Regions from separate parts of the Mesorhizobium sp. M1E.F.Ca.ET.041.01.1.1 genome, predicted to be linked through region 1. Evidence: predicted binding sites of a transcription regulator. Region 1 holds the regulator's gene; each other region holds the start of a gene.
The links. Region 1 encodes PhoB, which activates phosphate uptake and scavenging genes when phosphate is short. Its sites were predicted from a motif close to TGTCATNNANCTGTCAT; they were not measured.
Positions count from the first base shown of each region.

Region 2: EOA38_RS08570 (LTA synthase family protein) is a predicted target of PhoB. The motif match lies at 3,007-3,023, and genes of this name have one in related genera.
Region 3: EOA38_RS09360 (DUF1045 domain-containing protein) is a predicted target of PhoB. The motif match lies at 8,026-8,042, and genes of this name have one in related genera.

Region 1 covers NZ_RZSL01000014.1:5,098-14,870, forward strand. Annotated here, with positions in the region: gene pstC (phosphate ABC transporter permease subunit PstC) at 1-446, shown strand, start outside; gene pstA (phosphate ABC transporter permease PstA) at 450-1,301, shown strand; gene pstB (phosphate ABC transporter ATP-binding protein PstB) at 1,298-2,101, shown strand; gene phoU (phosphate signaling complex protein PhoU) at 2,122-2,829, shown strand; gene phoB (phosphate regulon transcriptional regulator PhoB) at 2,849-3,538, shown strand; gene EOA38_RS03055 (medium chain dehydrogenase/reductase family protein) at 3,978-5,009, shown strand; partial or broken gene EOA38_RS03060 (LysR substrate-binding domain-containing protein) at 5,218-5,597, shown strand; gene EOA38_RS03065 (adenylate/guanylate cyclase domain-containing protein) at 5,796-7,517, shown strand; gene EOA38_RS03070 (ROK family transcriptional regulator) at 7,735-8,979, opposite strand; gene xylF (D-xylose ABC transporter substrate-binding protein) at 9,341-9,773, shown strand, end outside.
Region 2 covers NZ_RZSL01000067.1:2,130-11,902, reverse strand. Annotated here, with positions in the region: gene EOA38_RS08585 (spore coat protein U domain-containing protein) at 1-831, shown strand, start outside; gene fabG (3-oxoacyl-[acyl-carrier-protein] reductase) at 886-1,623, opposite strand; gene fabD (ACP S-malonyltransferase) at 1,855-2,796, opposite strand; gene EOA38_RS08570 (LTA synthase family protein) at 3,094-5,022, shown strand; gene rpsF (30S ribosomal protein S6) at 5,342-5,827, shown strand; gene rpsR (30S ribosomal protein S18) at 5,827-6,075, shown strand; gene rplI (50S ribosomal protein L9) at 6,290-6,874, shown strand; gene EOA38_RS08550 (cyclopropane-fatty-acyl-phospholipid synthase family protein) at 7,146-8,432, shown strand; gene EOA38_RS08545 (YnfA family protein) at 8,502-8,825, shown strand; gene EOA38_RS08540 (small ribosomal subunit Rsm22 family protein) at 8,827-9,773, shown strand, end outside.
Region 3 covers NZ_RZSL01000076.1:7,153-16,925, forward strand. Annotated here, with positions in the region: gene EOA38_RS09325 (Gfo/Idh/MocA family oxidoreductase) at 1-778, opposite strand, end outside; gene EOA38_RS09330 (MurR/RpiR family transcriptional regulator) at 937-1,782, shown strand; gene iolC (5-dehydro-2-deoxygluconokinase) at 1,937-3,871, shown strand; gene iolD (3D-(3,5/4)-trihydroxycyclohexane-1,2-dione acylhydrolase (decyclizing)) at 3,923-5,773, shown strand; gene iolE (myo-inosose-2 dehydratase) at 5,924-6,838, shown strand; gene EOA38_RS09350 (DUF3329 domain-containing protein) at 6,903-7,115, shown strand; gene iolB (5-deoxy-glucuronate isomerase) at 7,121-7,933, shown strand; gene EOA38_RS09360 (DUF1045 domain-containing protein) at 8,081-8,788, shown strand; partial or broken gene EOA38_RS09365 (alpha-D-ribose 1-methylphosphonate 5-triphosphate diphosphatase) at 8,843-9,773, shown strand.

The DNA.
Region 1 (9,773 bases):
TGCTCACGTCGTCGCTGATCCTCGCCATCATGGTGCTGCCCTTCATCACCTCGATCACCAAGGACGTGTTCGACACGGTGCCGGCGGTGCTGAAGGAATCGGCCTACGGCATAGGCTGCACGACCTGGGAGGTGACCCGGCGCGTGGTCATCCCCTATACCCGCGTCGGCATCATGGGCGGCGTCATGCTCGGTCTCGGCCGCGCGCTCGGCGAGACGATGGCCGTCACCTTCGTGATCGGCAATGCGCACCGCATCAGCGCCTCGCTGTTCGCGCCGGGCACGACGATCTCGGCGACCATCGCCAACGAATTCACCGAGGCCGACGGCGCGCTCTACACCTCCTCGCTGGTGGCGCTCGGCCTGATCCTGTTCATCATCACCTTCATCATCCTCGCGCTCGCACGCTACATGCTGTTGCGCATCGATAGCCGCACGGGAGCCTGACTGATGTCGACCGCCACGTCGCTCCACCGAAGCCGCAAGCGCAAGAACGCCGTGATGATGGCGCTGTGCGTCATCGCTGCCGGAATCGGCCTCGCCTGGCTGGCGCTGATCCTCGGCGCGCTGCTCTACAAGGGGCTCTCCGGCGTCTCCCTGGCCGTGTTCACCGAAATGACGCCGCCGCCCGGCGACGCCGGCGGCCTGCTCAACGCCATCTACGGCAGCATCGTGATGACCATCATCGGCATCATCGTCGGCACGCCGATCGGCGTGCTCGCCGGAACCTATATGGCCGAGTACGGGCGCTTCTCGCGGCTGACCACGGTGGTGCGCTTCATCAACGACATCCTCTTGTCGGCGCCGTCGATCATCGTCGGCCTGTTCGTCTATGAGCTGCTGGTGCGGCCGATGGGCCACTTCTCGGCGATCGCCGGCGCGGTCGCGCTGTCCATCCTGGTGATCCCCGTCGTGGTGCGCACCACCGAGGACATGCTCAACCTTGTGCCCAACGCTCTGCGCGAAGCCGGCACTGCCATCGGCGCGCCGCGCTGGGTGGTGATCCGCTCGGTCGCCTATCGCGCGGCGCTTTCCGGCATCGTCACCGGCATCCTGCTGGCGATCGCCCGCATTTCCGGCGAGACGGCGCCGCTGCTCTTCACCGCGCTCAACAACCAGTTCTGGTCGAGCAATCTCAATGCGCCGATGGCCAGCCTGCCGGTGACCATCTTCCAGTTCGCGCTGAGCCCCTATGAGGAGTGGCAGCAACTGGCCTGGACGGGCGCACTCATAATCACCCTGACGGTTCTCGGGCTGAGCATCCTCGCCCGCAGCCTTACCGGACGCAGAGAGGACAGATGAAACCGATGTTGTCCACCGACCTGAACGTAGCCGACACCGTCGTCGAGAAGGCCAAGATCGAGGTCAAGAACCTCAACTTCTACTATGGCCAGTCGAAGGCGCTGAAGGACATCAACCTGTCCTTGCCCGAACGCAGCGTCACCGCCTTCATCGGCCCGTCGGGTTGCGGGAAGTCGACGCTGCTGCGCGTGCTGAACCGCATCTACGAGCTCTATCCGAAGCAGAACGCAGAAGGCCAGGTGCTGCTCGACGGCAAGAACATCCTCGACCGTTCGCAGGACCTCAACCTGCTCAGGACCAAGATCGGCATGGTGTTCCAGAAGCCGACGCCGTTCCCGATGTCGATCTACGAGAACATCGCCTTCGGCGTCAGGCTGTATGAGAAGATCAGCAAGGCCGAGATGGACAACCGCGTCGAACAGGCATTGAAGCGCGCGGCGCTGTGGAGCGAGGTCAAGGACAAGCTCAACGCCAGCGGCCAGAGCCTTTCCGGCGGTCAGCAGCAGCGGCTTTGCATCGCCCGCACTGTGGCGGTGAAGCCGGAAGTCATCCTGCTAGACGAACCGTGCTCGGCGCTCGATCCGCTGTCGACGGCCAAGATCGAGGAACTGATCGACGAATTGCAGGCCGACTACACGATCGTGATCGTCACCCACAACATGCAGCAGGCGGCGCGCGTGTCGCGGCAGACGGCGTTCATGTATCTCGGCGAGCTGGTCGAGTTCGACCGGACCGAGAAGATCTTCACCTCGCCCCGCGAGAAGCGCACGCAGGACTACATCACCGGCCGCTTCGGCTGAGTTCATACGAGGATACTATCATGGCCGAACACACCGTCGCTTCCTTCGACGAGGATCTGAGGCAGATCAGCCAGCTCATCATCGACATGGGCGATCTCGCCGGCTCCATGGTTGGCGCTTCGACCAAGGCTCTGCTCAATTCCGACAACGCGATGGCGCAGCGCGTCGTCTCCGACGACGCCATCATGGATGCGCGCCAGCGCGAGCTCGACGACCGCGCCATCACGCTCATCGCCAAACGGCAACCCATGGCCGACGACCTGCGCAGCGTGGTCGGCGCGATCCGCATGGCCGGCGACCTCGAGCGCATCGGCGACCTCGCCAAGAACATCGCCAAGCGCGTCGGCTCGGTCGGCATCAGCGCCGCGCCGCGCGACCTGTCGCACTCCATCGACTCGATGGCGCAGCTGGTGCTGATCCAGGTCCAGGGCGTGATCGAGGAGTACACCGCGGGCGACGCCACGGCGCTTGCCAAGCTCAGGAACGACGACGAGCGCGTCGACGTCAAATACACCTCCGTCTTCCGCGAGCTCCTGACCTACATGATGGAGGATCCGCGCAACATCACGGCCTGCACGCATTTATTGTTCTGCGCCAAGAATCTGGAGCGCATCGGCGACCATGTGACCAACATCGCCGAGAACGCCTACTATGTGCTGACCGGCACGCAATTGCCCGCGAACCGTCCGAAGCAGGACGAGACGGCGATGCCGGCGCCGGCGGCCTGACAACGAAGGTACCTGCTGAATGATCGCGCCACGCATCATGGTGGTGGAGGACGAGGAGCCGCTGGGGGTGCTGCTCCGCTACAACCTCGAATCCGAAGGCTATCAGGTCGAGGTGGTGACACGCGGCGACGAGGCCGAGATCCGCCTGCAGGAAAACGTGCCCGACCTGCTCGTGCTCGACTGGATGGTGCCGGCGGTTTCCGGCATCGAGCTCTGCCGGCGCCTGAGGATGCGGCCCGAGACCGAACGGCTGCCGATCATCATGCTGACCGCGCGCGGCGAGGAAAGCGACAGAGTGCGCGGCCTCTCGACGGGCGCCGACGATTATCTGGTCAAGCCGTTCTCGACGCCGGAATTCATGGCCAGGATCAAGGCGCTGCTGCGCCGTGCCAAGCCGGAGGTGCTGTCCAGCGTGCTCAAGGTCGGCGACATCGTGCTCGACCGTGAATCGCACCGCGTCTACCGCAAGAAGAGCGAGATCAGGCTCGGCCCGACCGAGTTCCGGCTGCTCGAATTCATGATGCGGCATCCCGGCCGCGTGTTCTCGCGCAGCCAGCTACTCGACAATGTCTGGGGTGAGACGATCTATATCGACGAGCGCACGGTAGACGTGCATGTCGGCCGGCTGCGCAAGGCGGTCAACAATGGCCGCATGCCCGACGTCATCCGCACCATCCGTGGTGCGGGCTACGCGATCAGGGAAGACTAGGGCGGTTCACCGTTTCACGGAAACGGCGAGCCACTCTATCTCTTTGTTCTCACGCAATTCCGGACGGAAACCGAGCTTCACACTTTTCCTGGAATTGCTCTGGAGCCCCGCCCTCCCGATGGATCGAAATCATGTTTCAGGGGCAGAACTCAATAGCAGGCGGTTGCCGATGGCCGCGAAGGGCCAGAGGCAATGTCGGCTTCTGATCCAAACCTGTCGTTCGTTTCCGCTCACGCCCAATGGCAGCTGATGTGAGGCCATTCCAACTACTGTCGCGGCTGCGTCCCAATGTCATTCTGCTCAAATGAGCAGTTGTTTGTTGGGTGGCGACCGATCTTCTCGTGGGGTTGATCTGGAGCAAGTCGCTCCATCCCAGCGCGCGCTACCTTTCCATTAGAGTTTACCTCAGTGGAGGAGTCCAATTCGGACCGAGGTTGCCATGAAGTCTCTGCGCGTCGTTGTTCGCCACCATGGCGGACCTGAAGTTCTGGAGATCGTGGAGGAGGACGCGCCCCATCCGGCATCAGGTGAACTGCGCGTGCAAACAATCGCCGCCGGCGTCTCCTTCGCAGAGCTATTGATGCGGGAGGGGATTCATCCCGAGAAAACGACCCTGCCATTCACGCCAGGATGGGACATTGTCGGCATCGTCGATGAGGCCGGAGAGGGAGTGTCCCATGCCATGATTGGTAAAATGGTTGCGGCGCTTCCCATTCATGGTGGCTACGCCCAGTTCATTTGCCTGCCGGCAGATGAACTCACTCTGGTTCCAACTGGTGTCGATCCCGCCGAGGCAGTCAGCCTCGTGCTGAACTACGTTACGGCCTATCAGATGATGCATCGCCTTGGGCATGCCTCTCCGGGTCAACGGGTCCTCATTCATGGCGCCGCCGGCGGAGTCGGCACGGCTCTGCTGCAACTTGGCCGCCTGGCAGGTCTGGAGATGTATGGGACTGCATCTCTTGCAGCCCATCAGATCGTATCCGATCTCGGGGCCACGCCGATCGACTACGAGCGAGTTGACTTTGTCGAAGAGATTCATCGCCTGACAAACGACGGCGTGGATGTCGTCTTCGATGGGGTCGGCGAAGCCAATGTCTGGCGTTCGTTTCGTACCCTGAGGCCTGGTGGCCGCGTCATAGCCTATGGCTTCACTTCATTTCTGCAGAAGGGCCAACTGGCAGGGGGCTTGCGTTACCGTCTTCGCGGCATATTGCGACCTGCGTGGTACGCGGTCCGCGCTTTCGTTTCACCAGGCCGACGACGCATACTCCCCTACAGCATACAATATCTGAAACGGTGGAAGCTCGCTTGGTTCCGCGAAGATCTCGGCGTTTTGCTCGATCTGCTTCGCGACGGGAAGATCAAGCCGATGGTGGCCGACCGGATGCCATTGATTGAGGCTCGTCGCGCCCAGGAGCTGCTCGGTCAGGGAGGTGTCAAGGGCAAGCTCGTGTTGATCTGCAATTGACTGACCACCCGACAAGGATCGCCGAGCCAGAGCAGAGCCTTTGAAACGCAAATCGCCTCCGGCATCGGCCTTGATCGTTTCAATGACTGCCTATGGCGCTGCGCTAAGCAGACCCCCCGTCACGCCGTCTTCTGCGCCACCAGCCCCAGTTCTTCGACCATCGCCTGGCTCATCAAGAACTTCTGCGGCTTGCCGGTCACCGTCATCGGCCGGCGATCCAGCCTTCGCCTCGCCGCCGGTGCCGCCGGAAAGCCCTGAGCTGGAGCGGCTGATGCTTCTCGAGGAAGGACTGCCTGCGCGAGCAGGCGCTGGCGGTCTGCGGCAGCGTGCGGCCGGTGGCGACGGCAAGCTACGGCGCGACCAGCCTGACGACCCTTTTGCAGATGGTGGCGCATGGGCTGGGCGTGACGCTGGTTCCGGAAATGGCGGCAAGCGCCGCCGGCGTCATGCCGGACTTGAGGATCGTGCCATTCCAGGGAGCCGATGCCGCAGCGCATGATCTGCATGGCCTGGCGGAAGAACAAGGTGCGGCAGGACGAATGCATGGAATTGGCCAAGATCATCCGTGGACTGGACCAGACGGTTCTGGGGGTTGACTTGGCGGCGCTGGCGGGGCGTGAGCTTGGCGGCGCCGATCAAAGGTCAGCCGTTGACCCTAAGTGGTCATTCAAGCGGACTGCGGATTAGCCCGGAAGCTCCAGCCGTGCTAGAGTTCGGTGATCGCATCGCCGGAGTGGAGCGCATTTGGCGCGACACCCTTGGCCATGAAGCACACACCGTGGTGCTATGGAACGCAAGCTTGCGGCCATTCTTGCCGCCGACGTCGTAGCTTACTCGGCCCTGATGGAGGCGGACGAGGGAGGGACCTTCGAGCGGCTTAGGGCCAGCCGTAAGGAGCTGTTCCAGCCGGAGATCAGCAAGCATCACGGGCGCATCTTCAAACTGATGGGCGACGGTTTGCTGGCTGAATTCGGCAGTGCAGTCGATGCTGTCGAGTGCGCGGTAACCCTTCAACGCGGCATGGTGGAGCGCAACGCAAGTGTCCCCGAAAGCGAGCGCTTCGAGGTCCGCCTCGGGATCAATCTGGGAGAAGTGATCGTCGAAGGGGACGATCGCTACGGCGAGGGTGTCAATGTCGCCGCTCGCCTGCAGCAGCTCGCTGATCCCGGCGGCGTCTGCGTTTCAGAGAAGGTGTCCAAGGAGGTCGAGAAGAAGCTGGCGTTTGAGTTCGAACCCATGGGCGGCCAGCGGGTGAAGAATATAGCCGAGCCGATATACTGCTATCGCGTAAACTTGCAGTCTGTCAGAGCCTCTTCGGCCGGTCGACCGGTATCGTTGGAATTGCCCGACAGGGCGGCCGTCGCCGTCTTGCCTTTCGCCAACATGAGCAGCGATCCGGAGCAGGAGTTCTTCGCCGAGGGATTGGCTGAAGACCTGATCACGGACTTGGCAAAGGTCCCCGGCCTTCTTGTGATCGCGCGCAACTCCTCGTTCGTCTACAAGGGAAGGTCGGTCGACGTCCGATCGATCGCGAGGGATCTCGGCGTCCGATATGTTGTCGAAGGCAGTGTGCAGAAAGCGGCGGCGCGCGTGCGGATCAACGCACAGCTTATCGACGCGCGCGAGAATACGCATATCTGGGCCGACCGCTTCGACGGCGAACTTGCCGATGTCTTCGCCTTGCAGGACGAGGTTGTCGGTAAGATCGTTGGTGCTCTCTCCGGCTCGTTTCCTTCCGCGTGCTCGCTGCCCCGGCAGAGGACGTCGAATTTCGAAGCTTACGAGCTTCTGGTGCGCGGGCGGTCGCTGGTGACCCAGTCGCAAGAGGCGAACAAGACCGCGCGTCCGCTCCTCGAAAGAGCGATCCAGCTGGATCCAGGCTTCGCGGAGGCGCATGCCTGGCTCGCGATGTCGCACCTGCTTGGTTGGATGTTCTGGGGAGAGCCTGAGGGGTACCGTTCACTCGGGCGGGCCGAGGCTGAGCGGGCGGTATCGCTCGATCCAGGGAACGCAGGCGCGCATTCGATCCTGGGTTATGTTTTGCAATTCGACTTTAGGGCGGATGAGGCAGCAGCGGAATTTGCGACAGCGTTGAGGATCGATCCCAACCACGCCGACACTTGGATCTTCCTGGGCGAATCGAAAGCGCATCTGGGTAACGCCGTCGAGGGGATCGAGTGCATTCAAAATGCCTTCCGGCTGGATCCCTACCCACCCGGACGATGCTATTGGCTGCGCGGGTACGTAGAATATGCTGCGCGCCGCTACGAGGATGCGGTCGACACCCTTCGGCATGAAACAACCTACCGGACAGGGTCGCGGCGGATTTTGGCTGCCGCCCTTGCACAGCTTGGTCGGATCGAAGAGGCCAAGGAGGAAGCACGACAATTCCTCGCCGCCAACCCGCATTTTTCCGCTCGGCAATGGGCGAGCACGCAGCCGTTCCGCCGCGACGCGGATCGCCAGCATTTCGTTGATGGCTATCTAATGGCGGGTCTACCCGAATGACTCGCTAAAGCGCGTCGCGATCTTTCAGATTCGCTCCGTGCGCTTTGGGTTTTTGATTTTACGCATGTCTTTGTCCCGAAACCGGTTCCCACTTTCGGGAGACATGCTTCAGGTGCCCGCGCGAATGACCGTTTCTGGCGCACAGCGGTCGGAGGTCAACGTTCCCAATTGGGTCGGAAATTCGGTCGCTTAGAGATGATTGGTTTCACCCCTATCGTCAGGCGACGTTTTTCCCGGTTGCGCCGGACCTCGCCTGCACGCCCGGCGCGAAGATCTCCTGGTCGACGAAGGTCAGCGCGCGCATGGCGCAGCCTTCGCGGATGAGCGGCAATTCGTTCGGCTCGGTGTCGAAGGAGATCGATTTGGAGTGCTGGCCGCCAGCGGTCTGAGCAATGGCCTCGCGCAGCGCCGGCTCTATCAGGTCGAAAGCCGCGGCGCTGACGCCGACCACGGCGACCGGCGCCGGGTCGATCAGCGCGAACAGGTTGCCGAGGCCGAAGCCCAGCGCCTCGCCCGCCCTGCGATAGGCCTCGCGTTCCGGGCCGTCCTTCTCGCGCGCCTTGGCGGCAAGCGCCCGCATGTCGGCATCGCTGACATCGACCGGCTCGGAGTCCTCGCTCATCCCTTTGGCATTGCGCCAGATGGCGTAGTTGCCGGCATAGGCCTCGACGCAGCCGCGGCGTCCGCAACGGCAGAGCGCGCCGCCCGGGCGGTGAATCATGTGGCCGAACTCGCCTCCGGAAGAATGCGTGCCGGTGAACAGCTCGCCCTTCAGCACAAGACCCATGCCGATGCCGTGCGAGAGCAGGATGGCGATGAAATTGTCGTGGTAGCGGTCGGGGTCGCGCCACTGCAGCGCCACCGCCATCATGTTGCAGTCGTTCTCCATGGTGGCCGGAATGCCGAATTCATGCTCCAGGATGTCGGCGAAAGGAATGTCGGTCAGCGGCGTGATCGGCGACCACAGCATGGCGCGGGCATGGGAATCGGTGATGCCCTGAATGCCCATGGCGATGCGCGCAACGCTGCCGACATCGAGGTCGGGGTCCTCCAGGCGGCGCCTGACGATCGCCATGCATTCGCCGATCAGCTCGTCGCGCGGCATGGTCAGCGTGTCGAGGCGCCGCTGTTCCTCGGCAATGACCTGACCGGCATAGTCGATGACGGCGACGGAGAGGAAATTCAGCGACAGCACCACCGTCACCACGGCGGCCGCTTCGGGATTGAGGGCGAGGCCGACCTGCGGCCGTCCACGCTTCAATGACGCGGTCTCGCTCGGCTTGCCCTCGGTCAGGATGCCTTCCTGGATCAGGTCCGAGGAGATTGCCGAAATCGTCGAGTGGCTGAGCCCGGTCGTCGCGGCGATCTCGGTTCGCGACGGCTGGCCGGCCCGGCGCACCGCCGAGAGCACCATGGCGCGGTTGCGCCGGCGCAGGTCGTCGTGGCGGATTCCGACCGACATTCTTTCCTTCCTCCCCGGTCAGCGCGGCCTCTTGACAATGCATGGGCCGTCGGCGACGCGCCAGACCGGTTCAGTTCCTTGATACAGCCACCGAACCGCCCTGGATTTGTTGTTCAGTCCGGTGGAAGCGGTTCTGCTCTTCTTCCGAAACTGTTCCGGGATAGTGGCAGAAGCGGCGGGGGCTGTCATTATTTATTGCGGGTCTCGAAAAAAAGTTCGCGACACGTCAAAAACCATCAGAATCGCTGTTGACAGCGCTTCGGCGTTGGACCACTATTTTTTCGAGGCTCGAAAAAAAGGAGCCTCAGTGCCGGCCTTCGGGCCAGTCTGGGTCGCGCCGCAAGGGCGCAGGGAGGAAATCATGAAGAGATTCGCAGCCGCCATGCTGGCGGGTGTCGCCATGTCGCTGACGCTGGCGTCGGCCGCAGAGGCGAAGGACAAGGTGATCGGCGTTTCGTGGTCGAATTTCCAGGAAGAACGCTGGAAGACCGACGAAGCGGCGATGAAGGCGGCCATCGAGGCGGCCGGCGACAAATATATCTCCGCCGACGCGCAGTCCAATCCGGGCAAGCAACTCACCGACGTCGAAAGCCTGATCTCGCAGGGTGCCAATTCGCTGATCATCCTGGCGCAGGACGCCTCGGCGATCGGGCCGGCGGTGCAGAAGGCGCTCGACGAGGGCATTCCGGTGGTTGGCTATGACCGCCTGATCGAGAACAAGGACGTGTTCTACCTGACCTTCGACAACAAGGAAGTCGGTCGCATGCAGGCCCGCGAGGTGTTCAAGGCCAAGC
Region 2 (9,773 bases), on a different contig from region 1:
ACCAGCCAAACCAACTCGACGGCGACAATCAGCATGAATTGCACCGGTACCGCAGGCCAGCGCATCCTGATTTGCCCGAATCTCGGGGCCGGCACCGGAGGCGCAACGTCTGCGACGGCCCGCCAGATGTTGAGCGGCGCCAACACCCTCAACTATCAGCTCTATTCGGATTCGGCGCGCAGCGTGGTGTGGGGCTCTTATGCATGGGCATATGCCTCCCGCCCGCCGGCTTTGGCGTTGACGCCGAATACTTTGGGCACGGCCACAGGCACTGCGACCATTTATGGCGCCGCATTTGGTAGCCAGGGAACGGTGCCGCCCGGAATCTATCTGTCGACGTTTTCCGGTGCAGATGTCGAGTTCCGCTATCGCTACAGCACCGGCAACGATTGTGGTTCGGGTGCCGGTATCCTAGCTCCAAGTCCAACCTTCACCGTAAATGCTACGGTCGCAGCCAATTGCCTCGTGTCGACCCAGAACATCGATTTCGGATCGACAGGAACACTCAGTGCCAATGTCGACGCCACCGGCCAGGTTTCGGTCACCTGCACGCCAGCGGCAGCGTATACCGTCTCGCTGAACGGCGGCACCACCGGCTCGCCTCCGACGGCGCGCAAGATGTCGAAGGGTGCGGAAACCGTGACCTATGGCCTATACAAGGATGTTAATCGGACTCAACCTTGGGGCGACTCGTCGACGCCTGGCAGCACGGTCCCCGGAACCGGAATCGGGGTAGCGCAGAACCTGACTGTCTATGGCCGCGTGCCGCCACAGGTAACGCCGTCAGTTGGCGTCTACACCGACACGGTGGTCGTCACGGTCACTTATTGAGACCGAGGGACGGAAGCAGCGATCAGTTTGCTTAGCGAATGTCGCTGACCGTTCTCAGATCATCGCCATGCCGCCATTGACATGGATGGTCTGGCCGGTGACGTAAGCCGCCTCATTGGAAGCGAGATAGGCGACGGCCGAGGCGACCTCGGCGCTGGTGCCCATGCGCCTGGTCGGGATCGCCGCCATGATCGTTTCCTTCTGCTTGTCGTTGAGCTTGCCGGTCATGGCCGATTCAATGAAGCCCGGGGCGACGCAGTTGACGGTGATGTTGCGGGTGGCGATCTCCTGCGCCAGCGACTTGGAAAAGCCGATCATGCCGGCCTTGGAGGCGCAGTAGTTGGTCTGGCCGGGATTGCCGGTGACGCCGACCACGGACGTGATGTTGATGATGCGGCCATGGCGGCGGCGCATCATCGGATGCGTCAACTCGCGCGTTAGCCTGAACACGGCGGTGAGGTTCACCTCCAGAACCTGGTCCCAGTCGGCATCCGACATGCGCACGAACAGGCCGTCCTTGGTGATGCCGGCATTGTTGACCAGGATGTCGACGCCTTCGAGGTCGGCCTCCGCCTTCTGGCCAAGCGCCTTGACCGCGTCGCGGTTCGTCAGGTCCGCCGGAAACAGCTTTACGCGCTCGCCGAGCTCGCCGGCCAGGGCTTCCAGCTTCTCCACACGGGTGCCGTGCAAGCCTACGATGGCGCCCTGGCTGTGCAGCACCCTGGCAATCGCCTCGCCGATGCCTCCCGATGCGCCGGTGACGAGCGCCTTGCGGCCGGTCAGTTCGAACATTTTTCCAACCTCATTTTCGCGAATACGCCCCGAGCGATGTGTGTTCCGTATACGTTAAATCGTCCAAGCCATGCCAGAAATCTTGGGCCTTAAGGATATCTTCCTTGCCAAGCCGGATCCGCTCCACGACCTCGGCTGAGAGGCGATAGTCTTCATACTCTTCGAAATCGCGCTGGACTCTGCTCCGGCCTGGCTTTGATCCGGCCATGTCGCACCTATGGTTCGATCTTCCTAGCCCAATGCCGCCAGCGCCGCATCGATCTCCGCTGCCGTGCCGATGGCGGCGGTGGCGATGTCGCGGTTGATACGCCGCGCGAGGCCCGACAGCACTTTCCCGGCGCCGACTTCGTAAAGCGTCGCTACGCCGTTGGCGCCAAACCATTCCACCGTCTCGCGCCAGCGCACGCGGCCGGTCACCTGCTGGACCAGGCGGCGGGCGATCTCATCCGGGTCATCTGTGGGCGTGACGGTCACGTTGGACACGACGGGAACGACCGGCGCGTTCTTCGCCACGCCGGCCAACGCCTCGCGCATGGTCTCGGCCGCCGGCGCCATCAGTGCTGAGTGGAACGGGGCGGAGACCTGCAGCATCAGCGCGCGCTTCGCGCCCTTTTCGGTGCACAGCTTCGCCGCCAGCTCGACAGCCGCCTTGGCGCCGGAAATAACCAGCTGGCCGCCGCCATTGTCGTTGGCGATCTGGCAGACCGAACCTTTGGCAGCCTCGGCGCAGGCGGCTTCGACGCCGGCCTGCTCAAGCCCGATGATGGCTGCCATGGCGCCCTCGCCCGCCGGCACCGCCGCCTGCATGGCATTGCCGCGGATGCGCAACAGCCGCGCGGCGTCGGCAATCGAGACGAAGCCGGCCGCGGCAAGCGCCGAATATTCGCCGAGCGAATGGCCGGCGACGTAAGACACCTTGTCCTTCAGCGAAAAGCCGCGCGATTCCAGCGCCCGCAAGGCCGCAAGCGAAACCGCCATCAATGCCGGCTGGGCGTTGGCGGTCAGCGTCAGCGTCTCCTCCGGCCCTTCCCAGATCAGTTTCGACAAACCTTCGCCAAGCGCCTCGTCGACTTCCTCGAAGACGCGGCGGGCCTCGGGAAAGGCATCGGCGAGATCCTTGCCCATGCCGACGGACTGGCTGCCCTGTCCCGGAAAGGTGAATGCGACGGCCATCTCAGCGTCTCCAACGGCTTGTTTTTCCCTGCCTCTGACGCAAGGCGGACGACCAAGTCAAGCCCGCAGGCGCCAGTTCGGCGCCCATTTCAGCCGGAAAACCGGCCGAGTTGCCTGTTCCAAAAGGCTTTTTGGCGATCACACCTGATGAAAACCGCTCACGAATCGTTTGCTGGCTCTTCTTATTTCCGCCACAGGCGCTAGCTTTGCGTGACATTTCGATGACAGAAGCGTGACGCGTGTGGAAGACGCCAAGCGCGAACGGAAGCAAGCGCGGCAAGGGCCGGGGGAAGCGACGTGGCAAGGATCAGGAAGGGCGCGGGCAAACCCGTGCCGCAATTCTTGGAAGACGATCCGTCCACCGGCTATCTGCCGGGGCGGAGATGGCCTATCGTCCGTTACGGCCTCGCCACGCTGCTTGCCTCGGCGCTCCTGGTGTTCGCCATCGAATGGATCGTGCGCGGCGACTTCTTCGGCACGGTCGACTTCTTCCTGCAGCCGTTCAAGCCTGGCTGGACAACCATCATCGTCTTTGCGCTGGTGCTGATCGGCCTCGACGCCGTCCTTGGCCGCAGCCATCAGAGCCTGATGATCGTCACGCCGCTGACGTTGGCGCTGGCCTTTGTCGGTCACCAGAAATCGCACTATCTCGGCGACCCGCTCTATCCCACCGATTTCCTCTACGCACGCCAGATCATGGCGCTGATGCCGCTTCTGGTGCGCGAGCGCCCGTGGACTGCCGCGCTGCTTGCGGTGACGATCGTCGCGGGTCTGACACTGCTCGTCTATGGCTGGCGGGTCTGGCGCCGCCGCGTTCCGATCCTCAGCCGCAAGGGACGGCTGGCGCGCCTGACGCTCGCCGTGCCGCTGCTCGCCTTCTTCGTCTCGATCATGGACTATGCCACCTTCTCATGGACGCGCGACAGGCTGCAGATCATCCCGATCATGTGGGACCAGAAGGAGAACTACGCCTCCAACGGCTTCGCGCTCGCCTTCGCGATGAACGTGCCGATGGCGCATGTGTCAGCGCCGCCCGGCTATTCCGAAAAGACGATGGACGCGATCGTACGTCCCGAAGTTACCGCCTCGGTGCCGGACGAGAAGCCCGACATCATCGTGGTGATGAGCGAATCCTTCTGGGATTCGACCGAGCTTCCCGGCGTCAGAATCAAGCCTGATCCGATCCCGACGGTGCGCGCGCTGCGCTCCGGTTCGATGTTCTCGCCGGAGTTCGGCGGCATGACCGCCAATATCGAGTTCGAGGCGCTGACAGGCTTCTCGAACGCCTTCCTGCCGGCGGGCTCGATCCCCTACCAGCAATATGTGCGCACGCCGACGCCGTCGCTGGCGACCTTCCTGAAGAGCGAGGGCTACCGGGCGCGCGCCATCCATCCGGGCACCAACTGGTTCTGGAACCGGGGCGCCGTCTATGCCGACTTCGGCTTCAGCGACTTCCGCTCGGAAGAGACGCTGCCGCCGATGGAAAAGCGCGGGCCGCTGGCCTCCGACGCCGCGATGACCGACGAGATCATCCGCGAGGCCGATGCCAGCGAGGATCCGGTGTTCATGTTCGCCGTCAGCCTGCAGAACCACGGGCCTTACGAACCCTACCGCTATTACAATCCGACCCACTCGGTCGATGCGCCGATCAGCACCTGGGCGCGGGAATCGCTGCTCTCTTATGCCGAAGGCTCGGCCGATGCCGATCGCGGCCTTAAGCGGCTGATCGAATGGGCCAAGAAGCGCGAGCGGCCGACCATCGTCGCCTTCTTCGGCGACCATCTGCCGCCGCTCGGTCCCGTCTATGTCGAGACCGGCTTCCTCAAGGACAATGTCGCGCCGCGCAGGGAGCCGACGCCGGAGGCGGCGCTCGAGCATCACGACACGCCACTGATCATCTGGTCGAACCGCTCCGGTCCGGTGGAGAACCTGGGCTCGGTGAGCCCGGCCTTCCTGCCCTACCATATCCTCACCACGGCCGGGATCACGCATCCCTATTACACCGGCTTCCTCGGCGCGCTGCGCGAGCGTTATCGGGTGGTCGACCGCAACCTTCTGCTTTCGCCCTCCGGCGAAGCGACGCCCGACTGGGCGAGGCAGAAGAAGATCGATCCGCAGATCAACGATTTCCGACTCATTCAGTACGATATGATGTTCGGCAAGCGTCATACCGCGCCCGACTTCTTCCCCGAGACGGTGGCGCCGCTCGTCGCCCATACGAGCTGAGCCTGTCATCAATCCGGGACCGCCGGAGATTTCCGGCCCTGCGGCATCGTGGAATTGTCGATCCTGTCTCCCGCCCTTGCCTTCCTGGGGAATTGCTGTATAGACGCCCGCAATCTGCCGGTCCTTGCTGGGGGCTGAACGGAGGGCCGTGGCATTCGCCACGTCACGAAGCCACAAGCGCTTTTGGCCTCCCGTGTCTCCGCTCTCGACCGTCTCGTGATGCTCCTTTCTTCCCCGCTCGTTCGCGACCGGGTCAGACAAGTTGCAGAGGCTTAGCCGCGAGGGCCGGTGAGAGAAACGAAGAAAGGCACTTAACATAATGGCTCTCTACGAACATGTGTTTCTTGCCCGGCAGGACCTGTCGCAGCAGCAGGTCGATGCGCTTGTCGAACAGTACAAGGGCGTCATCGCCGCCAATGGCGGATCGGTCGGCCGGATCGAGAACTGGGGACTGAAGTCCCTCACCTACCGGGTCAAGAAGAACCGGAAGGCTTACTACACGCTGATGGACATCACCTGCCCGCCGGCCGCGCTCAACGAAATGGAGCGCCAGATGGGCCTGTCGGAAGACGTCCTGCGCTTCCTCACCATCAAGGTCGAGGCGCATGAGGAAGGCCCCTCGGCGATGATGCAGAAGCGCGAGGAGCGCTCCGAGCGCGGCGGCTTCGGCGACCGTGACCGTGGCCCGCGTTCGTTCGGCGATCGCGATCGCGGTGATCGCGGTCCGCGTTCGTTCGGCGACCGTGATGGCGGCGACCGTGGTCCGCGCCGTCCGCGCGAAAACGTTGAAGGGGGTGCAGAATAATGGTCGACATCAACCAGATCCCGACCCGGCGCCCGTTCCATCGCCGCCGCAAGACCTGCCCGTTCTCCGGCGCCAATGCGCCCAAGATCGACTACAAGGACGTGCGTCTGCTGCAGCGCTACATTTCCGAGCGCGGCAAGATCGTGCCGTCGCGCATCACCGCCGTCAGCCAGAAGAAGCAGCGCGAGCTCGCCAAGGCGATCAAGCGCGCCCGCTTCCTCGGCCTGCTGCCCTACGTGGTTCGCTAAGCTAGAGTATTGACGCGGGCGGCTTGCCGCCCGCTTCGACCCCACGGCGACGGGCGCCGCAAGGGCAGGTTCAAATCCCGAGTTGAGGCCACGAACCTCTAACTGCCAGACAGGCAGGACAGCGACACCGGCGGCGACGCCCCTCTTGCTTCCTGACCTGTTCCAACAGAATCCGACGTCATCCCGGATGGCGTCAAACCGAAGGAACGAAACCATGGAAGTCATTCTCCTCGAGCGCATTTCCCGCCTCGGCCAGATGGGCGACACCGTCAAGGTCAAGGACGGGTTCGCCCGCAACTTCCTGCTCCCGCAGGGCAAGGCGCTGCGCGCCAACGAAGCCAACAAGAAGAAGTTCGAGGGCCAGCGCGCCCAGCTCGAAGCCCGCAACCTCGAGCGCAAGTCGGAGGCCAGCCAGGTCGCCGAGAAGCTCGACGGCAAGAGCTTCATCGTCGTGCGCTCGGCCGGCGAGACCGGCCAGCTCTACGGCTCGGTGTCGACCCGCGACATCGCCGAGCTTTTGACCGCCGAGGGCTTCAGCGTCAACCGCAACCAGATCGAGCTCAACCAGCCGATCAAGACTATCGGCCTCACCAATGTGGCGATCGCGCTGCATCCGGAAGTCGAGGTCACCGTCACGCTTAACGTCGCCCGCTCGGCTGAAGAGGCGGAGCGCCAGGCCAAGGGCGAGATGCTGACGACGGCCGAAGCCATCTATGGCGAGGACATCAACGACAACGCCCGGCCGGAGAACTTCTTCGACCCGAACGCCGAATTCGAAAGCGGCGAAGACAACGCCTGATCGCCAACACCTGATCGACAGGGCCGGAGCGCTGCTCCGGCTCGCAGGCCTCCAGAATTTCTGGACTAACGCCCGGGCACACGACCCGGGCATTTTTATGCCAAATGGAACTTTTCGAACCCCTATATCTTGAGGCAGACTATAGCGTCGCGCGTCCTTTGGACGCAGAAATGACGCCGTAGTACCTGTGACTTTCGCGCAGGACCCGCCCGATACCGATACCGTTTCGGGCCTTGCGCGGAAGTCAGCCTGCCCTGAGGGACATTTGGTCATGAATATTCTTTTGAAGCGCATTCTCGACGGCCTGGTGCGCACGGGCAATCTCAAGGTCACCGGGCCGAAGGGCTCGTCCGTTACTTTCGGCGACGGCAGCGGCGAGCCCGTGCACATGCACATCAAGACCACGCATGCCGAGCGCGCCATCAGCTTCGATCCGATGCTGGCCGTGCCCGAGGCCTATATGGACGGCGAGCTCGACATCCTCGAGGGCGGGGTGCTGGGCATGATGCGCATCGCTTTCCAGAACATGGGCAGCGGCGGCATCGACGCGACCTGGTCGAAGGCGATCGAGGGTCTGCGCCACGCCTTTCGCCGCCTGCAGCAGATCAACACCGCCTCGCGCTCGCGCCGCAACGTGCAGCGCCACTACGATCTGTCCGGCGAGCTCTACAAGCTCTTCCTCGACGAGGACATGCAGTATTCCTGCGCCTATTTCGAACAGCTCGACATGACGCTGGACGAGGCGCAGCTCGCCAAGAAGCGCCATATCGCCGCCAAGTTGAGGCTTAAGCCCGGACAAACGGTGCTCGACATCGGTTCAGGCTGGGGCGGGCTCGGTCTCTATCTCGCCAAGACGTTCGACGTCGATGTTCAGGGTGTGACGCTGTCGACCGAACAGCATGGCGTCGCCACCGACCGCGCGCATGCGATGGGCCTGCAGGACCGGGTGCATTTCGACCTCAAGGACTACCGCGCGCTCAACGAACGCTTCGACCACATCGTCTCGGTCGGCATGTTCGAGCATGTCGGCGTCAACCACTACCGCACCTTCTTCGACAAGGCGGCGACGCTCTTGAAGCCCGACGGCGTGATGCTGCTCCACACCATCGGCCGCTCCGGCGTGCCGTGGGCGACCAGTGCCTTCGTCCGTAAATACATCTTCCCCGGCGGCTACATCCCGGCCCTTTCCGAAGTGATGCCGGCAATCGAGAAGTCGGGCCTGGTGGTCACCGACATCGAGATGCTCAGGCTGCACTATGCCGAGACGCTGAAGCACTGGGGCATGCGCTTTGCCGCCAACCGCGACAAGGCCAAGGCGATCTATGACGAGCGCTTCTGCCGCATGTGGGAATTCTACCTCGCCGCCTCGGAAGCCGCCTTCCGCTGGCAGGACCTGGTCATCTTCCAGATCCAACTCGCCAAGAAGAACGACACGCTGCCGATGACGCGCGACTACATGGCCAAATGCGAGAAGGCGTTGGAAATGCGCGACCTCGGCCATCAGGAGCCGGCTCCGGTGGCCGCCAAGCCCGCGCGCCGCCGCAAGGCGGTGGAGTAGGCGGCGCGGATTGCCGCTTGCCATTGCGGCTGATGCCGTGAAAAAGGTCTCGTTCGCGAGGCCTTTTTCATGACCTATCTCATCTACATCGCAGCCGCGCTTGCCGAGATCGCCGGCTGCTTTTCTTTCTGGGCCTGGTGGCGGCTGGCGAAGTCGCCGCTGTGGCTTGTTCCCGGCCTCGTCTCGCTTGCCCTCTTCGGCTTCCTGCTGGCGCTCGTCGACACCAACGCCGCCGGCCGCGCCTATGCGGCCTATGGCGGCATCTACATCGCCGCCTCGCTCGGCTGGCTTTGGCTGATCGAAGGCGCGCGCCCCGACCGCTTCGACCTCGCCGGCGCCGCGCTCTGCATCGTCGGCGCCTCGGTCATCCTTCTGGCACCGCGGGGAGTCTGAAGTGGAGCTGCCCGCCCCGCTCCGGCAAGGCGTCGACGGCCTGCTCGAAAAGGTGCCGCTGCCGGCGCTGAAACAGGCGGCGAGAACGCTTTCCGAACGCTACCGCGCCGAACTGCGCGACGGCCGTTTGCACATGGCCGAAGACATGGCGGTGAAGGCCTATCTGGCGACCAGGCTGCCCGCAACTTACGCCGCTGTCCGCGCAAGCCTCGATGCGCTGGAAGAGGCTCGACCCGAGTTCCTGCCGAAAAGCCTGCTCGATATCGGCGCCGGGCCTGGCACCATGCTTTGGGCCACGGTGGACGTCTGGCCTGAGCTCGAGCAGGCGGTTCTGGTCGAGGCGAGTGCTTCGGTGCGCAAGATCGGGCAGTCGCTGGCAGCCGGCGCGATCGCCGCCCGCGCGGACTGGGTCGCCGGCGACGCCACCATCGATCTCGACGGTCTCGGGCCCGCCGATCTCGTCAGCGCGGCCTATGTTCTGGACGAGATCGCGCCGGCCTCGCTGCCGAAGCTCGTCGGCAGGCTCTGGCGGTTGACCACCGACACGCTGCTCGTCGTCGAGCCCGGAACGCCGGCCGGCTGGCAGCGCGTTCTTGCCGTGCGATCGCAGCTCATCGAAGCCGGCGCGCATGTCTCGGCGCCTTGCCCGCACGTGGCGCCCTGCCCGCTTGTTCCGCCCGACTGGTGTCACTTCTCGCGCCGTGTCGCCCGCTCGCGCCTGCATCGGCTGGCCAAGGAGGCCGACGTGCCGTGGGAGGACGAGAAGTTCATCTACCTCGCCGCATCGCGGCAGCCGGCGGCGGCGCGCGCGGCGCTGGTGATCGCGCCGCCGAAAGCGGGTTCGGGCAAGGTGGTGCTAAAGCTTTGCCAACCGGACGGCAGCGCCGGCGAGCGCCTGTTCAGCAAGCGCGACGGCGAAGTGTTCAAGACGGCGCGGCGGGCGGACTG
Region 3 (9,773 bases), on a different contig from region 1:
TGGCGATGCGGCCCTTGCGTCCCCAGGCCGAGCGGTTGACCAGCAGCGTGCCGGCGACGCCGTTTTCGAGATGCATCAGCACGCTGGCAATGTCGTAGGTTTCGACCGCGCGGCGGCCGCCGGAAGCAACCTGGCGGTCGGCATAGGGCTTCGCCATGTCGCACATGACGCGGGCGACGCGGCCGAACAGCACCTTGATCAGCGACAGCGGATGGACGGCGAAATCGTCGAGCGCGCCATAGCCCGAGGCCGCCTCATGCTTCCAGAAGAACGGCGCGTCGGGATCGGCCATGAAATCCTCATCCATCTCGATGCGCACAAGATTGACGTCGCCGATGATCTTTTCCTGAAGCAGCGCGCCGATATGGCGGATGGCCGGGTTCTGGATGTAGTTGTAGCCGAGCGCCGCCACCTTGCCCGATGTCTTCGCCGCCTTTGCCATCGCCTCGGCCTCGGCGAAACCCGGCGCCATCGGCTTCTCGCACCACAGATGCTTGCCGGCCTCCAGGATGGCGATCGCCATTTCGGGATGGAACTGGTTGGGCGTGGTCAGCGACACGACATCGACCTCCGGATCGTTGACCACGGCGCGCCAGTCGCCGGAACCCTTGGCGAAGCCGAACTCGCCCGCCTTGCGTTTTGCGAGCTCGTCATTGACTTCACCCAGATGCACCAGCTTCGGCTTCTCGACATCGGGAAAGACGGCGCCGACCGCGTTCCAGGCGATGGCGTGGCACTTGCCCATGAAGCCCGTGCCGATGAGGCCCACTCTGACCATGTCGATTGTCTCCATTGAAGAGAAAGAGAAGCATGGATGAATTAATCCATTTCACTTGAGAATGGAACGTCCAAATCATTTTTTATGGTGTTCTTGCGCGAACTCGCTATGATGAGGCAGGAGAGAGAGCTTTCAATATGGCCGTGGGCGGAGCGACGATGGACGAACGGGTGCCTCGCGATTTCGAGACGTTGCGCACGACGATCCTGGAGCGTCGGCACAGCCTGCCCAAGCGCATCGCCCAGATCGCCGCCTATGCGCTCGACAATCCCGATGACATCGCCTTCGGCACCGCCGCAAGCATCGCCGCCTCGGCCGGCGTCCAGCCCTCGACGCTGATCCGCTTCGCCCAGCAACTCGGCTTCGACGGCTTTACCAGCCTGCAGCAGGTCTTTCGCGAGCGCCTGCGCGAGCGCAATTCCTCCTATGACGAGAGGCTCGCGGCACTGCGCGCCAAGGCCGAGGAAGGTGCCGGGCACCGGGCGATCTTCGACGGCTTCGTCGCTGCCGCCAGCACCTCGCTCAGCGACATTTCGCGCGCGTTGAACGATGTGCATTTCGAAGAGGCCGTCAACTTGCTGGCGAAAGCCGAGACCATCTATGTGCTGGCCAAGCGCCGCTCCTATCCGGTCGCGTCCTACATCGCCTATGCGCTGGGCAAGCTCAAGATCCGCAACCAGTTGATCGAATCGGCTGCCGGACTGAACGCCGAGATGATCGGCTTCGCCACGCCGCGTGACGCCGTCATCGCCATCAGCTTCTCGCCTTACGCGCCGGCGACCATCGAAGAGACGCGCTCGATCGCCGAGCAAGGCGTGCCGATCGTCGCCATCACCGACTCATCGTTTTCGCCGCTCGCCCAGTTCGCCAAGATCTGGTTCGAGGTGGCCGAAGCCGATTTCGGCGGCTTCCGCTCGATCTCGGCGACGATGGCGCTCGCCATGGCGCTGACCGTCGCGGTCGGCGAGAAGCGGCGCGACGCCGGCCGCAAGCGCAAGTCCTGACCGCCTCGCGTCAGCGTTTTTCCATCCGGGAATGCTCATTCCATATTGACTATAGATTGGAATTATTATTTCATATTGAAGGCGCCACGCTGCCATCCTCGCGTGCTGCCCAAAACGACGCTGCTCTGCACAACAAGGCCGATGGGAGGTTCGAATGGGCGAAGCCGTGGAAGCGAAATATCCGCCGCTCGACGTCATCACGATCGGCCGCGCGTCGGTCGATCTTTACGGCCAGCAGATCGGCTCGCGCCTGGAGGACATCACCTCCTTCGCCAAGTCGGTCGGCGGCTGCCCGGCCAATATTTCCGTCGGCACGGCAAGGCTCGGCCTGCGCTCGGCGCTGCTCACCCGCGTCGGCGACGAGCAGATGGGCCGCTTCATCCGCGAGCAGCTTCGGCGTGAGGGCGTCTCGGTCGACGGCCTGAAGACCGACAAGGAGCGGCTGACCGCGCTCGTGCTGCTGTCCGTCGAGGACGAAGGCGTCTCGCCGATGATTTTTTATCGCTCCGACTGCGCCGACATGGCGTTGGCGGAAGAGGACATCGATGAAGCCTTCATCGCCTCGGCCCGCGCCGTCGTCGTCACCGGCACGCATTTCTCTCGCCCCAACTCGGACGCCGCGCAGCGCAAGGCTATCCGCCTCATGAAGGCCAAGGGCGGCAAGGTGGTCTTCGACATCGACTACCGGCCGAACCTCTGGGGCCTTGCCGGCCATGCCGAAGGCTTCGAGCGTTACGTCAAATCCGACCGCGTCTCGGCGCAGCTGAAGACGGTGCTGCCGGATTGCGATCTCATCGTCGGCACCGAGGAAGAGATCATGATCGCGTCGGGCGCCGACGATTGCCTGAGCGCGCTGAAAGCGATTCGCTCGCTGTCCTCGGCCACCATTGTGCTCAAGCGCGGCGCCAAGGGCTGCATCGTCTATGACGGGCCGATCAGTGACGACCTCGAGGACGGCATCGTCGGCAAGGGTTTCCCGATCGAGATCTACAACGTGCTCGGCGCCGGCGACGCCTTCATGTCGGGCTTCCTGCGCGGCTGGCTGGGCGGCGAAAGCTTTGCCACGGCCGCGACCTGGGCCAATGCCTGCGGCGCCTTCGCGGTGTCGCGCCTGCTCTGCGCGCCGGAATATCCGACCTTCGAGGAGCTGCAATTCTTCCTGAAGCACGGCAGCAAGCATCTGGCGCTGCGCAAGGACGAGGCGATCAACCACATCCACTGGGCGACGACGCGCCGGCGCGACATCCCCTCGCTGATGGCGCTCGCCTGCGATCATCGCGTCCAGCTCGAGGATGTCGCCGCCAGGGTCGGCGCCGACACTTCGCGCATCCCCGACTTCAAGGTGCTGACCGTCAAGGCGGCAGCCAAGGTCGCCGCCGGCCGCGACGGCTACGGCATGCTGATCGACGAGAAATATGGCCGCGACGCGATGTTCGAATTCGCCCGCCATCCCTTCGCCTGGCTCGGCCGCCCGGTCGAGTTGCCCGGCTCGCGGCCGCTGCGCTTCGAATTCTCGCAGGATATCGGCTCGCAACTGGTCGAATGGCCGGTCGACCACTGCATCAAATGCCTGTGCTTCTATCACCCGGACGATCCGGAAGCGCTGAAGACCGAGCAGCAGCAGAAGCTGCGGGCCCTGTTCGAGGCGGCGCGGAAAGTCGGCAGGGAACTTCTGGTCGAGATCATCGCCGGCAAGCACGGCAAGCTCGACGACACCACCATTCCGCGCGCGCTTGAAGAGCTCTATGCGCTGGGCATCAAGCCCGACTGGTGGAAGCTCGAGCCGCAGGCGTCGGCAGGCGCCTGGGCGAAGATCGAGCAGGTGATCGTCAAGAACGACCCATGGTGCCGCGGCGTCGTGCTGCTCGGTCTCGAGGCGCCGCAGGACGAGTTGGTCGCGGCCTTTGCCGCAACGAGCAATGCGCCCATCGTCAAGGGATTTGCCGTCGGTCGCACCATCTTCATCAACGCCGCCGAACAATGGCTGGCCGGAAAAATGTCGGACGACGAGGCCGTCGCCGACATGGCCTCGCGCTTCGAGCAGCTGACCGAGGCATGGCTTGCCGCACGCGGCCGTAAAGCAGCATAAGAAGACGGGCAGCATAGCAAGACGGCACAAGGAAAGCCGGAGGAAACGACAATGACCAAGACCGTTCGCCTGACGATGGCGCAGGCGCTGACCCGCTTTCTCAGCCGCCAGATGACGGAGATCGACGGCAGACGAGTGCCGATCTTCGGCGGTGTCTGGGCGATCTTCGGCCATGGCAATGTCGCCGGCATCGGTGAGGCGCTCTACCAGGTGCGCGACGAGCTGCCGACCTTCCGCGCCCATAATGAGCAGGCGATGGCGCATGCGGCGATAGGCTACGCCAAGGCGAATTTCCGCCGCCGCTTCATGGCCACCACCACCTCGATCGGTCCCGGCGCGCTCAACATGGTGACGGCGGCAGCGCTCGCCCATGTCAACCGGCTGCCGGTGCTGCTGCTGCCCGGCGATGTCTTCGCCAACCGCCTGCCCGACCCGGTGCTGCAGCAGGCGGAGGATTTCTCCGACGGCACGGCGAGCGTCAACGACTGCTTCCGCCCCGTATCGCGCTATTTCGACCGTATCACTCGGCCCGAGCAGATCGTCCCGGCGCTGAACCGCGCCATGCAGGTGCTGACCGATCCGGCCGAATGCGGCCCGGTCACGCTGTCGCTCTGCCAGGACGTGCAGGCCGAGGCCTATGATTATCCAGAGAGCCTGTTTGCCGAGCGCGTCTGGACGCCGCGCAGGGTGCGCCCGGATCGCCACGAGCTGGCGAACGCCGTCGCGGCGCTGAAGGGCGCCAAGAAGCCGCTGGTGATCGCCGGCGGCGGCGTCCTTTATTCGCAGGCTTCGGGAGAACTGGCCAAGCTGGTGCAGGGCGCCGGCATTCCGGTCTGCGAGACGCAAGGCGGCAAGTCTTCGCTCTCCGACGATCATCCGCTCAACATGGCGGCGGTCGGCGTCACCGGCACCTCAGCCGCCAACCGGCTCGCCGAGGAGGCCGATGTCGTGCTTGCCGTCGGCACCAGGCTGCAGGATTTCACCACCGGCTCCTGGGCGCTGTTCAAGAATGCCGGCCGCACCATCGTCGGCTTGAATACGCAAGGTTTCGATGCCGGCAAGCATTGGGCGCTGCCGCTGGTTGCCGACGCCGCCGAAGGCCTGGCCGAACTCAGTGCCGCGCTGAAAGGCTGGAAGGCGCCAACCGCCTGGACCGACAATGCGCTGAAGGGCAAGAAGGACTGGCAGGCCGCCGCCGCCAAGGTGACGGCCTCGACCAACGCCGCCTATCCCTCGGACGCGCAGGTGATTGGCGCCGTGCAGCGCGCCATGGGCTCCGGCGTCACCTTGCTGCATGCCGCCGGCGGTCTGCCGGGCGAATTGCACAAGCTCTGGCAGGCGGGCGCGCCCGGCTCCTACCATGCCGAATACGGCTTCTCGACCATGGGCTACGAGATCGCCGGCGGGCTCGGCGTCAAGATGGCCAGGCCCGACCAGGAGGTCGTCGTCATGGTCGGCGACGGCTCCTATCTGATGCTCAATTCCGAGATCGCGACATCGGTGATGCTGGGCCTGAAGCTCACCATCGTGCTGCTCGACAACCGCGGCTATGGCTGCATCAACCGGCTGCAGATGGCGACCGGCGGCGCCAACTTCAACAATCTGCTCAAGGACGCGCGCCACGAGGTGATGCCCGACGTCGACTTCGCCGCCCACGCGGCAAGCCTCGGCGCCGTCGCCGAGAAGGTGGCGTCGATAGCCGAGCTGGAGACGGCGCTGGCCAAGGCGAAGCAAAACAGCAAGACCACCGTGCTGGTCATCGACACCGATCCGCTGGTGTCGACCGAGGCCGGCGGCCATTGGTGGGATGTCGCCGTGCCGGAAGTCTCATCGCGGGCACAGGTAAACGCCGCGCGCAAGGCGTATGAGGGCAAAAAGCAGATGCAGAGCATCGGTGACTAAAGCCGGCGCCGCCAACTCCCTACCTCCCCCTTGTGGGGAGGTCGGACCGAAGGTCCGGGTGGGGGTCGGCGCCGACCCCCACCCCGCTGCTCCGCAGCGACCCTCCACACAAGGGGGAGGGTAGGAACGAACCGACATTGGAGTGACGACTTGAAAGCCAAACTGGGCATGTCCCCCATCGCGTGGTGGAATGACGATCTCGTGGAATTGAGCGATGACGTGTCGCTGGAGGAGTGTCTGCGCCAGTCGCGCTCGGCGGGCTTCACCGGCATGGAGATGGGCCGCCGCTTCCCCAACGATCCGAAGGTGATGCTGCCGATCCTGAAGGAAGCCGACGTCACGCTCTGCGGCGGCTGGTTCTCCGGCACGCTGGTCAACGAGGACCTGGCCAGGAACAAGGATCGCATCCAGCCGATGATCGACCTGTTCAAGGCGGTCGACGCGCCCTGCATCGTCTATGGCGAGGTCGGCCGTTCCATCCAGGGCGACCGCTCCAAGCCTTTGGCCACCAAGCCGAAACTCACCGGCGACGAGATGAAGGCCTATGGCCGACGTGTCACCGAGTTCGGCGAATGGTGCGCTGAGCAGGGCATGCCGCTCTCCTACCACCATCACATGGCGGCTGTGGTCGAGACCGAGCCGGAGCTCGATTCCTTCATGCGCCATTCCGGCGAAGGCATCCCGCTGTTGCTCGATGCCGGCCATCTCGCCTTTGCCGGCGGCGACGTGCTGCGCGCCATCGACAACCATCACAAGCGCATCAACCACGTCCATGTGAAGGATGTGCGCATGGGCGTCATCGACAGCCTCGACCGCACGAAACAGTCCTTCCTCGATGCCGTGGCGCTCGGCGCCTTCACCGTGCCGGGCGACGGCTCGCTCGATTTCGGCGCCATCGTGCAGAAGTTCGCCGACTACGGCTATGAAGGCTGGTTCGTGGTCGAGGCCGAGCAGGACCCGAAGAAGAACCCGCCGCTCAAGATGGCGCAGGTCGGGCACAAGGAACTGATGCGGGTGATGACGGCCGCCGGCTATACGGTGGAGACGCAAGGCTTCCCGGCGTAAACGGTGGATTTGCCATGGCGCGCGGTTTATCCGTTGCGCTTTGGGCAGATCCTGGATTGGCGCGATGAAAGACTATGAGCACCCCTTCTTCCGGCCATTGTGGCGACGCATCGCCGTCGTGGCCGTCTGTTTGATCTGGTCGGTGATCGAATTCGCCTCCGGCACGCCCTTCTGGGGCGTCATCGCGCTCGGCTTCGCCGGCTACGCGGTGTGGCAGTTCTTCTACCTCTACAAGCCGGCCGAGGAGAACAAGGCCGGCCCCGAACCGAAGGAGTGACCGCAATGTCGAAACTGCTCGTCAAGGCCGACAAGGGCCACGGCCACGTCGCCCACGTCACCCCGCAAAGCGCCGGCTGGACTTATGTCGGTTTCGATCTCCATCGCTTGCGGCCGGGCGAGACCACAGCCGGCAAGACGGGCGATCGCGAGGTCTGCCTGGTCTTCGTCACCGGCAAGGGCAAGACATCCGCCGGCGGCAAGGATCTCGGCCTGCTCGGCGAGCGCATGTCGCCCTTCGAGGGCAAGCCCTGGTCGGTCTATGTGCCGCAAGGCTCCGACTGGTCGGTGACCGCCGACACCGAACTGGAGCTCGCCGTCTGCTCGGCGCCGGGCCTTGGCGGTGGTCTTCCCGTCCGCGTCATCGGGCCTGACGATCTCGGCCAGGAAGTGCGCGGCAAGGGCACCAATACCCGCTACGTCACCAACATCCTGCCCGAGGGCAAGCCGGCCGACTCGCTCCTGGTGGTCGAGGTGATCACGCCGGGCGGCCACACCTCCAGCTATCCGCCGCACAAGCACGACCAGGACAATCTCCCCGTGGAGTCCTACCTTGAGGAGACCTATTACCACCGCCTCAATCCGCCGCAGGGCTTTGCCTTCCAGCGCGTCTACACCGATGCCGACAGGAACGGTGTGCGCGATCTGGACGAGGCGATGGCGATCGAGGACGGCGATGTCGTGCTGGTGCCGAAGGGCTATCACCCGTGCGCGGCCTGCCACGGCTACGATCTCTACTACCTCAACGTCATGGCCGGCCCGAAGCGGACGTGGAAATTCCACAACGCGGCCGAGCACGAATGGCTGATGAAGGCCTGAGCTCTTTATGACGCTCAACTTGTTGGTCCAGCTCGGGAAAATCGTCGGCTAAGGACCGCCAGGGGTTGTTTGCCTTCGAAAACCCATGAAAGCTTCGTCAATCCGTCATGGAAATCACCTATGGCAGCGGTCTGACGAGGACTTTCCATGCGCTACGCCATCTATTTCACCCCACGGCAGGACGAGTCGCTGGCGCGCATCGCCGCCAATTGGCTTGGCCGCGACCCCTTTGGTGCGGCGACGCGCCCGGTCGAGGCCGTAGGTGAGCTGTCGGCGGCGGAAGTTGCTTTCCACACGGCTTCGGCCAGGCGCTACGGCTTCCATGCGACGCTGAAGGCGCCGTTCGGGCTGGCTTCGAATGAGACGGAAGCCTCGCTGCGCGCCGCCCTCGATAGTTTCGCCGAGGCGACGCCGCCGGTCGTCATTCCGCGCCTCGTTGTCGGCCAGATCGACGGCTTCTTCGCCCTGGTGCCTGAAACTCCGTTCGAGCCTCTCAACAGCTTCGCCGGCGAGGTCGTGCGCGCCTTCGACCGCTTCCGCGCGCCGCTGACCGAAGCGGAGATCGAGCGGCGCAGCCCCGATTCCCTGAAGCCGCAGGAATTCCGCAACCTGTGCCAGTGGGGCTACCCTTACGTCTTCGAGACGTTCCGCTTCCACATGACGTTGTCGGGACGCGTCGGGCCACAGGAAAGCCCACGTCTTCGTGCAGCAATCGACAGCCTGTTCGCGGATGTGCTGCAGCGTCCGGTACCGGTGGATGCGCTGACATTGTTCGTCGAAACCGAGCCCGGCGCGCCGTTTATGGCGCTTTCCCACCATGCGCTTGGGCGCCGCCCGGCCAGAAAGACCGCCTGATTTGACCGCCTGATATGATCGCCCAAAATGATCGCTTGAAATAGGACTGCTGAAATGACCGCCGAGACCGTTTTGAACAACGCCCGCATCGTGCTGCCCGACGAGATCGTCGAGGGCTCGCTGCTGCTGCGCGATGGCCAGATTGCCGCGATCGAGCCGGGCGCCGCCCGCGCCGGCGAGGACATGGGCGGCGACTACATCATCCCGGGTCTGGTCGAGCTGCACACCGACCACCTCGAAGGCCACTACGCGCCGCGCCCGAAAGTGCGCTGGAACCCGATCGCCGCCGTGCTTGCTCACGACGCCCAGGTGGCGACCGCCGGCATCACCACGGTGCTCGATGCCTTGCGCGTCGGCATGGACGAGGACGCCGACCTGAAGTCCGACGACGTGCGCAAGCTCGCCGACGCGATCGAGGACAGCGTGCGCCAGGATCGGCTTAGGGCCGACCATTTCATCCATCTGCGCTGCGAGGTATCGGCGCCGGACTGCCTGGAAGCCTTCGCCAACTTCGAGACCGACGACAGGGTGAAGCTCGCCTCGCTGATGGACCATGCGCCGGGCCAGCGCCAGTTCGTCAACCTCGAGACCTATGCCTACTACTACCAGCGCAAGCTGAAGCTGACCGACCGCGACTTCCAGAAATTCTGCGAGAAGCGGATGGCCGAATCGGCCATGAATTCCGGTCCGAACCGCATCTTCATTTCCGCCGCCTGCCACGAGCGCGGCATCGTGCTCGCCAGCCATGACGATGCGACGGCCGGCCATGTCGACGAAGCGGTGGAGCAGGGTGTGCGCGTCGCCGAGTTCCCGACCACCGAGGAGGCGGCAAAGGCCTCGAAGGCGGCAGGCCTCGGCGTGCTGATGGGCGCGCCCAACGTCATGCGCGGCGCCTCGCATTCGGGCAATGTCTCGGCCAGGGCGCTGGCCGGCGACGGCCTGCTCGACATCCTGTCGTCCGACTACATCCCCTTCAGCCTGATCC